DNA from 2 places in the Actinoplanes hulinensis genome. Region 1 is predicted to be linked to the other one. Evidence: riboswitches for the same ligand, from Rfam matches in the RefSeq annotation. Region 1 holds a riboswitch; the other holds the start of a gene.

Evidence for each region. Region 1 has a riboswitch for cobalamin ahead of KZ829_RS18990 (CbtB domain-containing protein). Riboswitches for the same ligand answer to the same signal wherever they lie in the genome.
Region 2: linked by a shared signal. The riboswitch ahead of KZ829_RS17615 (VWA domain-containing protein) and the one ahead of KZ829_RS18990 (CbtB domain-containing protein) in region 1 are both predicted to bind cobalamin.

What each region holds. Positions count from the first base shown of each region.
Region 1 covers NZ_JAHXZI010000009.1:245,043-251,650, reverse strand. The annotation lists gene KZ829_RS19030 (TetR/AcrR family transcriptional regulator) at 1-158, shown strand, start outside; gene KZ829_RS19025 (hypothetical protein) at 391-588, opposite strand; gene KZ829_RS19020 (phytanoyl-CoA dioxygenase family protein) at 678-1,604, opposite strand; gene KZ829_RS19015 (DUF6193 family natural product biosynthesis protein) at 1,877-2,473, opposite strand; gene KZ829_RS19010 (hypothetical protein) at 2,868-3,020, shown strand; gene KZ829_RS19005 (GNAT family N-acetyltransferase) at 3,139-3,600, opposite strand; gene KZ829_RS19000 (histidine phosphatase family protein) at 3,597-4,139, opposite strand; gene KZ829_RS18995 (CbtA family protein) at 4,136-4,858, opposite strand; gene KZ829_RS18990 (CbtB domain-containing protein) at 4,849-5,043, opposite strand; adenosylcobalamin (AdoCbl) riboswitch at 5,051-5,201, opposite strand; gene KZ829_RS43110 (S8 family serine peptidase) at 5,281-6,447, shown strand; gene KZ829_RS18980 (suppressor of fused domain protein) at 6,444-6,608, shown strand, end outside.
Region 2 covers NZ_JAHXZI010000008.1:358,999-365,606, forward strand. The annotation lists gene cobO (cob(I)yrinic acid a,c-diamide adenosyltransferase) at 1-309, opposite strand, end outside; gene KZ829_RS17615 (VWA domain-containing protein) at 774-3,311, opposite strand; cobalamin riboswitch at 3,367-3,491, opposite strand; gene KZ829_RS17620 (gluconokinase) at 3,620-5,188, opposite strand; gene KZ829_RS17625 (citrate synthase) at 5,513-6,608, opposite strand, start outside.

The DNA.
Region 1 (6,608 bases):
ACTCCATGATCGCCACCCTGCAACTGAACCTGGCCCTCGCCGCCTGCGTCACCGCCTACCAGAGCTGGCAAGACCACGAAGACTTCGACACCTACCTCCAGCGCCTCAAGCAGTGTCTGGACCAGGCAGGCACCGGAGTTGCCACCCTCGCTCCGTAGCTGCCTCCTGCTTCACCCCACCGCTACAACGGCGAAGCGACGGTGGCCTTTCACCTCCGTCCGAAACAACAGCGCCTCGTGGCCGCACTCGCACGTTCGTTCGCAACGCCCCGATCGCGCCCTACCTCAAAGGCCCCGCCGACGCCCCGCTGATCGGCGGCGACAAGGTCTACGTCGTCAACGCGCCGAAGGACCCTGACCAAGATCACCCTTAGCGGGACTCTCCCGAACGTTAGGCCCCGAGCGCCGTGTCGCCCAGCAGGCGGCGGGCGATCTCTAAAGCATCCGGGCCGTCGGCGTTGCCGGTGTCCGGCACGGGTTGCTCCGGAGATGAGGCCTCGATCGCGTCGATGTGCCCAGGTTGCAGGCCCCGGTTGGGTAAGGGTGCGATCAGCAGGGCGCGGCCGGTGGCGACGAGTTCGTCGTGCACCGGTCCGCTGGTGGGTACGGCGTCGTCGTCGGTCCAGATCAGCCGGTGGCTCGGAAACGGTCGTCTGCGATAGACCTCGTGGTCTGTCGTCAGAGCTGCGTTGCCTGACTCGCCGGGCGCCAGGGCGAAAGGTCGAGCCTCGGATACCGCAGGGCCATGCCTGCCAGGGTCTCAGGCGTCCAGTAACGATGTCCGGGCTGCGGGAAGCCGACAGTCTGCAGTTGCTGCGGGGTGGCGCGGCTGACGAACTCGACCCACTCGCTCGTGAAGCTCTTCGCCGCCCAACCGACCCGCTGTCCCCACTGCAGGCCGGCCGGCCGGAAGCACAGATGCATGCTGTACCGCGCTCCCCGAGGTGCGCTCAGCTGTGTACCGCGGTGAAAGGTCCCCGGCTCGAAAGCGATGACGGTTCCCGCCGGCCCGGCACCGGAGACTTCCGCTTCGTAGAGTTGTGGATCGGCCTCGGCCGTGAAGCGATCGGTACCTTGCTGGCCCGGCCGCAGCAACCAGTTGGGAACGGCGGGCAGGTCCGCGGTGTGCTTACGGGAAACGAGATGCGGCGGCCCGAGTTCGTCGGGAACGTCGTTGAGGAAGACGAACATCTCGACCTGCTGGCAACCCGGCGTGGTACTGGGCACCAGCACGGTGTGGTTGAGATAGTCGCGGTGCAGGGCCTGGTCGTAGTCGCAGGCGCCGGTGTACTTGGCCCAGGCCTCCGCGCCGTAGAGGTGAACATCGTCTTCCTCCAGCAGGGCCTTGGCCAACGCCAGGATGCGACGGTTCAGAGCCACCAGGCTGATCTCCGCGCTGGCGAACGGGAAGGTGTCAATCCCGGCGAACTCGTCGCCGATGAAACGCGCGTGACGCGGATCAGTGCCGTCATGGAATCCGTCGGCCGAGGGGAACAACAGGTCCAGTTCCCGTACCGCTGATGTCAACTCCTCTGCAGGCAGGAAGCCTGGGAGGATCACGAAACCGTCGGTCTGCCAGGCCTGCGCCGCGTCTTTGAGGTCCATCGGGCCAGGGTCGGTGAGGCGAGATCGCCAGGCAACCGCTTTTCCGTAGCGCTACCGCGTTCCCTGGTCAGCCCATATCCGTTGTTTTTTCGGCCCGTACCACTGGGACCCCAAGTCCTGTGCCACCGAAGTGTCCGAGCACCAATGAACTTCGTCCGCAGTTAGGCAGGGTCTGAGGCGAAGCTGCCATGGCCGGTTTCGCTACACATGCTGGCCGCCAAGATCGTGAAACAACCGGCGACAATCCCCGCCGGCTCCGAAATCAGGGCCGATCAGTCCTCCCAGGAGGCGACTGTCTCGGCTGCCCGGGCGACCGCAGTCTCCGTTGGCTCGGCGGCGTGCATCTCGCCGCCGTAGGGGCGCACCATGAACCCGCCCACCGCCGGGTGGAACGCGAGGCCGCGCTTGACCAGGCTGGGCCGGTCACGACGGTCGAACAGGTTCAGGGTGCCGTGACTGATCCACGGCCACGCACGGCGGAGTACCGGGTTCGCTGCGGCGGCGCGGGCGAGCGGCACAGTGACTTCCGCGTCGTGTTCGGTGATGATGTGCCAGAGCGCTTCGATCGCGGCACCCGGCTCGGTGACGGCAAGGTAGGTGTGGCGCTCGGCAAGCTCCTCCGCGGAACGGCCGTCGTGCAGGTCGAGCATGGCGCCGGCGATCTCGTCCAGGTCGCCCGTCCGACCCGCTGCGGCCGGGTCACCGCCGTAGGCCCAGACCATCACCTCGTAGCCTCCGCCGCAACCGGCGCGAACGCTGAGGTGGCCACTGGATGTAAACAGAAAGGCTGCGACCGGGCCGAAACGGTCCGAGCCGCCGCTCAGCCTCTCGAGACCAGTTCGCCGGTTCAGTTCGTCGGCCTCACGCATCCGGGAATCTTGTCATGAGCCCCGCGGCGCCATAGACCCCGACAAGCGGTGTTTGCCGCAGATGAGTAGACACGCTCAGGTGAAAGTCAGCTGCATCCGCACGGACCCATCCGAACCTGAGCCACAGAGCGTCGGCGCCGACCGCGGTCCGAAACTCACGACCACGAAAACCAGTGGAAGCGCGGTGGCCCCCAAGATCATCGACATTCGGGGCCCGTACTCACGACCTAAGCCACGCTGCTGACCGATCCGCGCACGGCACGCAGCCGCGGAACGCTGCTGTACGCACTCGCGGAGTACGACTGCTCACCGATTTTGGAGCTGCTGGTCATCACCGGCAACTGGGAGGTCGGCCGGGAGGCGCTCAGTCTGCTCCGCGGACATCGGCGAGGACATGTGGAACCGCCTGCACGACCGTGTGCAGGCGGCCTTGCTCACCGCTGGCGACGAGCAACGAATCGAGGTTCTCGAACCACTGCTCGAGATGTTCGTGTGGTCGCTGCGTTTCTGCGGGCCGCGCCCGCACGAGGCGTGGGGTTTGGGGTGAGGGTGACCGGGGGCGCTCAGCCCGGATGGTGCGTCGCGGGCGTGCGCGGGCAGTTGGTCGCGTGGTGCGGCGGGAGGTGTGGTTCGGCGGGGGCTGGGTCGTGCGTACCGGAAAGGGTTTAGAGGGTGAGGTGCATGTGGGTGCTGTGGGGGTCGGGTTGGTAGTGGGCGAAGGGTGGGCAGGTTCGGAAGCCGAAGCGCTGGTAGAGGGCGCGGGCGGGGGCGAAGTAGTCGGCGGTGCCGGTTTCGAGGTAGAGGTCGGTGTAGTGGCGGTGGCGGGCTTGGGTGATGAGGTGTTGTAGGAGGGTGGTGGCGACGCCGCGGCGTTGGGCGGTGGTGGCGGTGCGCATGGATTTGATTTCGGCGGTGGTGGGGTCGTGGTGTTTGAGGGCGGCGCAGCCGACGAGGTGGGGGCCGTCGTGGGCGGTCCAGAGGGTGATGTCGGGTGTGCGGAGGCCGTCGAGGTCGAGGGCGTGTTTGCTGTCGGGTGGGCTGGTGGCGCGCATGTCGTCGAGGTGTTGTTGCAGGAGGGCGGCGATGTCGGGGCCGGTGAGGTCGTCGATGGTGATGCGCAGGGTCACGGGGTGGATTGTGGCAGGTGCAGGTGCCAGCCGTCGGGGTGGTGGGTGAGGCGGGTGACGGCGAGTGGGGCGACGTCGAGGCGGCGGATGGCGGTTGCCGGGAGGTCGAGGGCGGCGGCGAGTACCGCGCGGATGGTCATGGGGTGGGCGACGGCGGTGAGTGCCGGCTGATGCTGGTTGCGCAGCCATGTGGTGGCGCGGGCCAGGAGCTGGGTGTGGGTTTCGCCGCCGTGGGGTGCCGCTGCCGGGTCGGTGAGCCAGGTGTGCAGGTCGGCCGGGTCGATCTGGTCGAGGGTGTGGCCGGTCCAGGTGCCGTGGTCGGGGTCGGCGAGTGCCGGGTCGATGCCGGGGGTGGCGCCGAGCAGTGCGGCGGTTTCGCGGGCGGCGTGGGAGGGTGCGCTGACCCATGGGCCGTTGCCGGGGATGTGCAGGGTGCGGGCGATGTTGCGGGCGGCTTCGTCGAGAGGGTCGTCGCCGCCGAACACGGCCCGGCGCAGGGCGCGGGTGTGTCCGGCGGCGATCAGGCGTAGGCCGGTCACGGAACTGTGACGGGGGTTTCGGTGCGGTGGGCGAGGCGGGCGAGCAGGCCCGCGAAGCCGAGGCCGAGGGTGGTCCAGAGGATGGTCTGGGTGCCGAGTGAGGTGATCCGGAAGTCCCACAGCAGGGTTGCGGGGAAGTCGGCGGGGACCTCGTCGAAGGTGGGAAGGAGGGTGTAGGCGATGGTGACGACGACCAGGAAGGCGGCCGCGGCGGCGGTGGCGCGGGCCCAGGGGTGGGTTTGGGTGCGGGCGGCGAGGGTTGCGGCCCAGACGGCGACCAGGCCGAGGGCGACCGCGGCGAGGTAGGCGGCGGTGCGCTGGTCGATGGTGGCCGGGTCGCCGACAGCGGGTGGGTTGGGTGGGTATTTGAGGTAGGGCACGAGGACGATGCCGGTCAGGGCGGCTGTGGCGAGGCCGAGGGCGGCGGTGGTGTCGCTGCCGGTGTGCAGGCGCCGGCGTAGGACGGTGTAGGCGGTGGCGAGGATGCCGCCGAGTGCGATGCCGTAGAGGCCGGTGGCCAGGAACAGGCCGGGCCCGGACTGGACGTCGCGGGAGACGAGAGTCTCGCCGGCGGGTGCGCCTGCTTCTTCGATGGCGATGGCCGCGTTGATGTGCGGCTCACCGGCGAGGTAGGCGAATGTTCCGGCGAGCAGTCCGGCGATGAGCCCGGCGAGTAGTCCCCTCAGCAGCAGTTGTGGGTAGCTGGGGGTCAGTGGCACGGGACACCGAGCAGGTGCCGTCCGTCGTGCATGAGTTCGTGCAGGTACATGCCGGACTGGGAGAGGGCGCCCTGGTCGAAGGCGACGAGGTAGGCCAGCAGCAGCATGATGCCGGTGAAGCCGGCGGCGGTGGCCAGCAGTTTGGTGGAGATGGCGGGGGTGGTGAGCGCTTGTGCCTTGGGCATGGCGGATCAACCTCCTACGGGATGACGCGTCCCGATCGATGGGGCCTGCGGCGCGTGAGCGTCCTGACTCACCGGCCCCGTGGGGCTGGTTCACAGTGGCGCGACCGCACCGGAGTTTCACCGGATTTCCCTCAGCGCACCGCAGATTGGATTCTCAACCTATCGGCCGGGGTGGGCCGGGCACAACCGTCGGGCGGTAGCATCCACGCCGGTCTACGGGGTCGGGGGTGTGTCGTGGTGCGGTGGCCGGTGGCGGTGGTGGCCGGGCTGGTGGTGTCGGTGGCGGTGCCGGTTCCGCAGCAGGTGTGGGCGGCGCAGTGCCTGGGTGCGAAGCCGGTGGTGTCGGCGGTGCCGGCGGAGTTGAGGGCGTACGCGCCGGCGCGGTTGGCGGGGTTGGCGACCGGGGCCGGGGTGCGGGTGGCGGTGGTCGATTCCGGGGTCGATGCGCGGCATCCGCAGCTCAGGGGTCAGGTGGCGGCGGGCCGGGATTTTCTGCGTAACGAGTTCGCGGGCCGCCGGGACTGTGTGGGTCACGGGACGGGGGTGGCCGGGATCATCGCGGCGGGCGCGGATGCGGGCAGTGGGGTGCAGGGTCTGGCGCCGGGGGCGACGATCGTGCCGGTGCGGGTGAGTGAGCAGCAGGACATCGACGAGTCGGCGGTGGCGTCGTCGGGTGGTGGTGCGCAGACGTTCGCGCAGGGGATTCGGTGGGCGGCGGGCCCGGGTCGCGCCCAGGTGATCAACATTTCGCTGGTGATGCCGCAGGAGAGCCCGGCGGTGCAGTCCGCGATCGCGGATGCGGTGGCGGCCGGGGTGATCGTGGTGGCGGCGGCCGGTAACGACGGCCCGGACGCCGGCGTGGTGTATCCGGCGGACTATCCGGGGGTGATCGGTGTCGGCGCGGTCGGTGCGGACGGGTTGCGGGCGTCGTATTCGCAGGTCGGTGAGCATGTGGATCTGGTGGCGTTCGGGGACGTGACGGTGGCGTCGCCGGTGGCCGGTCATCAGGTGGTGCAGGGGACGAGTTTCGCGACGCCGTTCGTGACGGCGACGGTGGCGCTGCTGAGGCAGCGGTTTCCGCGGGAGAGTGCGGCGCAGATAACCCGGCGGTTGTTGCGGTCGGTGGATCCGGCGCCGGGTGGTGTGCGCAGTGACGAGTACGGGTACGGGCTGCTGAATCCGTATCGGGCGCTGACGGAGGAGGCGGGCCCGGTGGTGGCCGCGGTCTCACCCGCGGTGGTGGCGGCGCCGGGGCGGGCGGCGGATTCGTCGGAGTGGGTGCGGGCGGGCTGGTTCGCGGCCGGTGGTGCGGGGCTGGCGGTGCTGGCCGGTGTGGTGGCGGTGGTCGCCGGCCGGGGTCGGCGTCGCGGTTGGCGGGCCGGTCATGATCGAATGCCGGGATGATGTGGGACGCGGTCACCGAGGCGTTGGGCGGGCTGTATCCGGATGAGCAGCCGTGGCATGTGACGTATCCGGCTGAGGGTTACCGGTTGCGGGCGGCGTCGGCGTATCCGGCGGCCGGGCATTGGCATCTGGTGGGGTACGGGCTGGGTGAGCGCTGGGGT
Region 2 (6,608 bases), on a different contig from region 1:
GTCCCGCTCGCTGCCCGCACGCTGGATCCAGGACCAGCCCTCACCCATCTTGTGCCAGGTCACGGGTGTCTGCCCGGCCGCGCCGAGCGCCTTGAGCGCGGCCTCCTCGCCGACCTTCCACTTCTCCGACTTGACGAACTGGAACACCCCGATCGGCCACCCCGCGCTCCAGGCCCGCAGCGCCATCCCGAACGCGGCCGTCGACTTCCCCTTGCCCGGCCCGGTGTGCACCGCGAACACCGCCTGCCGCCGCCGCTGCCGCGTCGTCAGCCCGTCGTCGGGCACGCTCGTCACTTTCCCTTGCGGCACGCGCTCCTCCTCGTCGTCAAGATCAACCCCATTCCCGGTACGGGGTGAGCGTCCAGCCCAACCCACACCGTCCCGCCGGCCGGGGCGAAGGTGGCCCGCCCGGCGCGCGCCCCTCACCCTCCCGCGAACCCCACCCTCACCCCAACGTTTGCCTCACCCCACCGCACAGCGCCCGAACCCGGCGGTCCCAGCTCATATGACGCCTCTGTCCTCATAGTGCGGCCCATTCGCGCCGGCAAGCACACACGTAACGTTCTCCGTGGTCGTCTGCCCGTGTCATAGCGGCAGGCCGGGCACACGGACGGCGCGACGTGAGCGCCCGCCGGGCATCCGCACCCTGAAAAAGCACCCACAACCCGCCGGACGCGACCGGCTGACCTCGATGCTGTCCCGGTCCGGCGGGCCGGCACCGACGGGCGGATGAGCGCGGCCCGCGGACACCGGTTCGAACCGCACCGAACCGCCTACGCGGCGCTGCGGTAGGCGCGGTCGGCCGGAGCCGAGGCGGTGCGGTCCGAGGCGGCGCGGTCGGCCGGAGCCGAGGCGGCGCGGTAGGCGCGGTCGGCCGGAGCCGACGCGGTGGCGGCGGCGCGGGCCGCCGGCTGGAGAACGGTGGTGGATTGAAGGTGTTCCAGCGGCATGAGATCGGCTCGGAGAACCGCCGCCAGCTTTCCGGCCAGGCCCAGCCGGACCGGGCCGGACTCGCAGTCGACCACCACGGTCGCCACACCGGCCAGCGCGGGCGCGAGCAGTGCGGGGTCGGGTCCGCTCGTGGCCCGGCCGTCGGTGACCACCACCAGCAGCGGACGCCGTCGCGGGTCGCGGCGGCGCTCGGTGGCGATGGTCGCGGCCGCGGCACGGAGCCCCGCCGCGAGCGGGGTACGGCCACCGGTCCGCAACGCGGCCAGCCGCATCACGCCGACCTCATGACTGGACGTCGGCGGCAGCACCACCTCGGCGTCCCGCCCCCGGAAAGTGATCATCCCGATCCGGTCCCGCCGCTGATAGGCGTCCCGCAACAGCGACAGCACCGCCGTCTTGACCAACGTCATCCGCTTCCGCGCGGCCATCGACCCGGACGCGTCCACCACGAAGAGCACCAGGTTCGCCTCGCGCCCCACATGCACCGATTCCCGCAGATCCCGCGGCGACACCCGGATCCCACCCCGCCGCTCCCGAGCAGGCTGATCCTCGGACCCCGCCCCCCGCACAAGCCGCTCCGGGGCCACCCGGTCCCGGTCCTGGGCCACCCGATCCTGAGCCACCCGGTCCTGAGCCACCCGGTCCTGAGCCACCGACTCCCCCACCAACCAATCCGGGGACAGTCGGTCCTGGGCCACTGACTCCCCCACCAACCGATCCGGGGACAGTCGGTCCTGGGCCACCGGCTCCTGAGACACCGGCTCCTGGGAGGGCTGGTCATGGGAGGTGCCGTTGCGGGTGACGGGGGTCGGGTGGGTAGGGGTAATGGTGTCGAGGGCAGCCCGGTCGAGGGAAGCCCGGTCGAGGGCAGCCCGGAGAGTGGCGAAGAGGTGAGGGACGCCGGAGAGCTTGCCCTGCGGGACGCGGCTGCCGACTACGCGGCCCCGACGGGCGAAGGCCGGGGAGCGGCGGCCGGCGTGACCGCCCTCGCCACGGGCGGTGATCCGGAGTGTGCGGGTGCGGAACGCCTGGCCGGCAGTGGCGGTCGCGCCCGCCTTCTCCGGTTGTGGCGCCCCGTCGTTGCTGGAGGGGGGCGTGCTCTCCTCCGTACCCCCGTGGGGTGATCCTGCTCCGGACGGCCCGCCGCCGTCGCGCGGGGTGTCGTTTCGGGGGCCTCCGCCGCCGGGGCCGCCGTCGTCCGGGTCCGGCTCGTCGTCGGGGTCGCCGCCGTTTCTACCGTCCTGGCCGGCCTGTTCGCGATCGGCCTGTTCGCGGTCGGCCTGTTCGCGGTCGGCGCGTTCCTGTTCGGCACGTTCCTGTTCTGCCTGGCGTTCGGCTTCGGCCAGGGCGTCCTCGAGCTTCTGCTCGTCGGTGCCGGGCGGGTCCAGCGGATCGGTACGGCGGCGGTGCGGAAGGGCCAGCCCGGCGGCGTCCCGGACGTCGTCGGCGGTGACCCGGTCGCGGCCGTGCCAGGCGGCCAGGGCCACGGCGCAGCGGGCGACCACGATGTCGGCGCGCATGCCGTCCACGCCGTAGGCGAGGCAGACCCGGGCGATCCGGTCGAGTTCGGCGTCGGGCAGCGTCACCGCCGGAAGGGCGGCGCGGGCGGCGGCGATGCGGGCCGCGTAGTCGCGTTCGGCGCCGGCGTAGCGCGCCGCGAAAACGTCCGGGTCGGCCTCGTAGGCGAGGCGGCGGCGCACCACCTCGGCGCGCTGGCGGGCGTCGCGGGGCGCGGCGACGTTCACGACCAGGCCGAACCGGTCGACCAACTGGGGCCGGGGCTCGCCCTCCTCCGGGTTCATGGTGCCGACCAACAGGAATCTCGCCGCGTGCTTGACCGACACCCCGTCCCGCTCGACGTGTGCCCGGCCCATCGCCGCCGCGTCCAGCAGCAGGTCCACCAGGTGGTCCGGCAGGAGGTTCACCTCGTCGACATAGAGGACACCCCGGTGCGCGGCGGCGAGCAGACCCGGCTCGTAGGCCTTCACCCCGTCGGTGAGCGCGCGCTGCAGGTCGAGCGTGCCGACCACCCGGTCCTCGGTGGCGCCGACCGGCAACTCGACGAGCGACGCGGGCCGGACCGTGGCGGCGGCGGCCGCCGGGGCGCCGGGGAGTGCGGGGTGGGGGCCGTCCGGGCAAGCCGGGTCCGGGGCGGCGGGAGCGCAGGCGAAACGGCAGCCGGGTACCACCGTGACCGGTGGCAGCAGGCCGGCCAGGGCGCGGACGACGGTGCTCTTCGCGGTGCCCTTCTCGCCTCGGACCAGGACCCCGCCGACCGCCGGGGACACCGAGGTCAGCAGCAGGGCCAGGCGCAGGTCGTCGAGGCCCACCACGGCCGAGAACGGGTACGGAGCAGTCACCAGGATCCCTTCCGGCGGGTGTCCACGCCCGCTCGTCGGTCGACGCGAGCGGCCGGAGTCTCCTGACTCCCGGATCGACGTTTCCCGCTCGCCTTCCGGCGTGGGCGCCGTGGCGTGTGGTCAGCGGGTCGCTCCCCGGTCACAGTGGCGGGACCGTCCCGGAATCGCACCGGGTTCCTCCGCAACCGCTCGCCGGTCACTCTTCCCGACCGGCCGGGCACCCGTCAACGCGGGATCCGTCACCCGCCGGCGCGGCTTCTCCGGGGGCGGTCTGCGCCGCACTGTCCGATCAGGTACGGCGGGGCGGCTCAACCGGTTACGGCCTTCTCGGTGGCGGGCAGGGGCTCGGGAGCCAGACGGTCGAGTTCGGCCACCACGTCCAGGACGGCCAGGGCGGAGCGTTCCACCAGGGGGCGCAGGCGGCGGTAGAGGGCGGCGTCCTCCGGGTCGGGGTGGGTGGCGTTCGCGGTGGGGACCAGGTCGGCGGCGCGGTCCAGATCGGGGAGTTCGCCGAGGGCGTGCCGGGCCAGAAGGCAGGCGCCCAGGGCGGTGCCCTCGGGGACGTCGGCGACCGTCACCGGGAGGTCGAAGGCGGAGGCCAGGACGGACACCCACAGGTGGGAGGCGGCGGCGCCGCCGGTGGCGCGGATCTCGGTGACCGGGCAACCTTCGGCGTCGAAGGAGTCGCGGACCAGGGCGAGCTGCTGGCACACGCCCTCCACGGCGGCGCGGACCAGGTGCGGGCGGGCGTGTTCGCGGCGCAGGCCCAGGTAGGCGCCGCGCATGCCGGGGCGCCACCAGGGGGCCCGTTCGCCCAGAAGGTAGGGCAGGCAGAGCAGGCCCTCGCTGCCGGCCCGGATCCCGGCGGCCTCGGCCAGCAGGGCGGCGTCCAGGTCGTCGGCGCCCTCCGCCTCGGCGGCCGGTTCGCCCGGGGCGCCGGCGGCGAGGCTCTGGGCGGCCCAGCGTACGACCGAGCCGGCGTTGTTGACCGCTCCGCCGATCACCCAGCGGTCCTCGGTGAGGGCGTAGCAGAACAGGCGGCCGGCGGCGTCGGCGGTGGGGCGGTCCACGACGGTACGGAGGGCGCCGCTCGTGCCGAGGGAGACCGCCGCGACGCCGGGCGGGGTGGCGCCGACGCCGAGGTTGGCGAGCGGGCCGTCGGCGGCGCCGATGATCAGCGGTACGTCCGGGGGCAGGCCCGCGGCGGTGGCCACCTCGGGAGACAACCGGAGGGCGTGCGTGGTGGGGACGACCTCGGCGAGCTGCCCGGGGCGCACGCCGGCGATCGCCAGGGCCTCGTCGTCCCACCGGCGGGAGTGGATGTCGTAGAGGCCGGTGCCGGAGGCGATCGACAGGTCCACCAGGAACGGGTCGTCGGCCAGCGCCGCGACGATCAGTTCCTTGACGCCGCCCCAGCGTGGGGTACCGCGCAGCGTGCCCGGGTCCTCCTCGGCCCACCAGGCCAGCTTCGTGAGCGGCGACATCGGGTGGACCGGGGTGCCGGTGCGGGCCTGGAGCCGCTTCGCCGGCCCGGCCGCGACGATCTTCTCGCACTGCCGGGCGGAGCGGCCGTCCGCCCACGTCACCACGGGGCCGAGGGGACGGCCGGCGGCGTCCATCGGCAGCAGCGCGTGCAGGAAGGAGCTGAGGCTGACCGCGATCACCCGGTCGCCGCGTTCGCGGCACTCGGCGGCCACGTCGGCGAGCGCCTCCATGGCGGCGCGGGTGAGCTGCCGGGGGTCGAGTTCGGCCCGGCCCGGCCCGGGCACCGACAGCGGGTAGTGGACGCTGGTGAGCGCCCGCACCTCGCCGCGGGGCCCGGCGGCGATCCCCTTGGTGGCGGTGGTTCCGGTGTCGATCCCGATCACGACGTCCATGCGTCCCCTCCCGAACGTGACGACCGACCCTCTCATGCCCACCCTCCCCTCATCCGGAACCCCGGCCCGCACCTACGGCGGTGCACTCAGCGTCCCCCGCAGAACGCCGCCGGTGTCGAGGCAAGTGATTCGCCGACGCAGCGGGGTGTGCTGCGGCGGGGAAACACCTGCCTCGACACCGGTTACAAGGCGTTTTGCCGCGGAGCGAAGCGGAGCCATCAGGCCCGGCATTAATCGATAACTGTCCACCCCGTACCAGAAATGGGTCTTCAAAAGCGAAACGCCCCGCCGGGAAGGGCGGGGCGTCGCGGGGTGGAGAAAAGGTCAGCGCTGGTCCATCGGCGTGAAGTCGCGGACCGGCGAGCCGGTGTAGATCTGCCGCGGGCGACCGATCTTGTTGGCCGGGTCGGTCATCATCTCGCGCCACTGCGCGATCCAGCCGGGAAGGCGGCCGATCGCGAACAGCACCGTGAACATGTCGGTGGGGAAGCCCATGGCCTTGTAGATGAGGCCGGTGTAGAAGTCGACGTTCGGGTACAGCTTGCGGGAGATGAAGTATTCGTCGGAGAGGGCGATCTCCTCGAGCTTGAAGGCGATCTCCAGCAGCGGGTCCGGCTTGTCCAGGGTGTTGAGCATCTCCTGGGCGGCCTTCTTGACGATGGCGGCGCGCGGGTCGTAGTTCTTGTAGACCCGGTGGCCGAAGCCCATGAGCTTGACGCCCTTTTCCTTGTTCTTCACCCGGGTGACGAACGAGGTGACGTCTCCGCCCTCCTTGCGGATCTGCTCGAGCATCTCGAGGACGGCCGCGTTGGCGCCGCCGTGCAGCGGGCCGGAGAGGGCGTTGATGCCGGCGGAGACGCTGGCGAACAGGTTGGCCTGCGCCGAGCCGACCAGGCGCACCGACGAGGTCGAGCAGTTCTGCTCGTGGTCGGCGTGCAGGATGAACAGCATGTCCAGGATCTTGGCGACCTTGGGGTCGACGTTGTACTGGACGGTCGGCAGGCCGAAGGTCAGGCGCAGGAAGTTCTCGACGTAGTCGAGCGAGTTGTCCGGGTACGGCAGCGGGTGCCCGATGGACTTCTTGTAGGTGTACGCCGCGATCGTCGGAAGTTTCGCCATCAGCCGGATTGCGGAGATATCGACCTGCTCCTCGTCGAGCGGGTCGAGCGCGTCCTGGTAGAAGGTCGACAGCGCCGTGACCGCGGACGACAGCACCGACATCGGGTGCGCGTTACGCGGGAAACTCGAGAAGAATGTCCGCATCTCCTCCTGGAGGAGGGTGTGCACGCGGATCTTGTCCGCGAAGTCCTGGAGCTGGGCCGCGGTCGGCAGCTCGCCGTTCATCAGCAGGTAGGAGACCTCAAGGAAGGTGCTCTTCTCCGCGAGTTGCTCGATCGGGTAGCCCCGGTAACGCAGAATG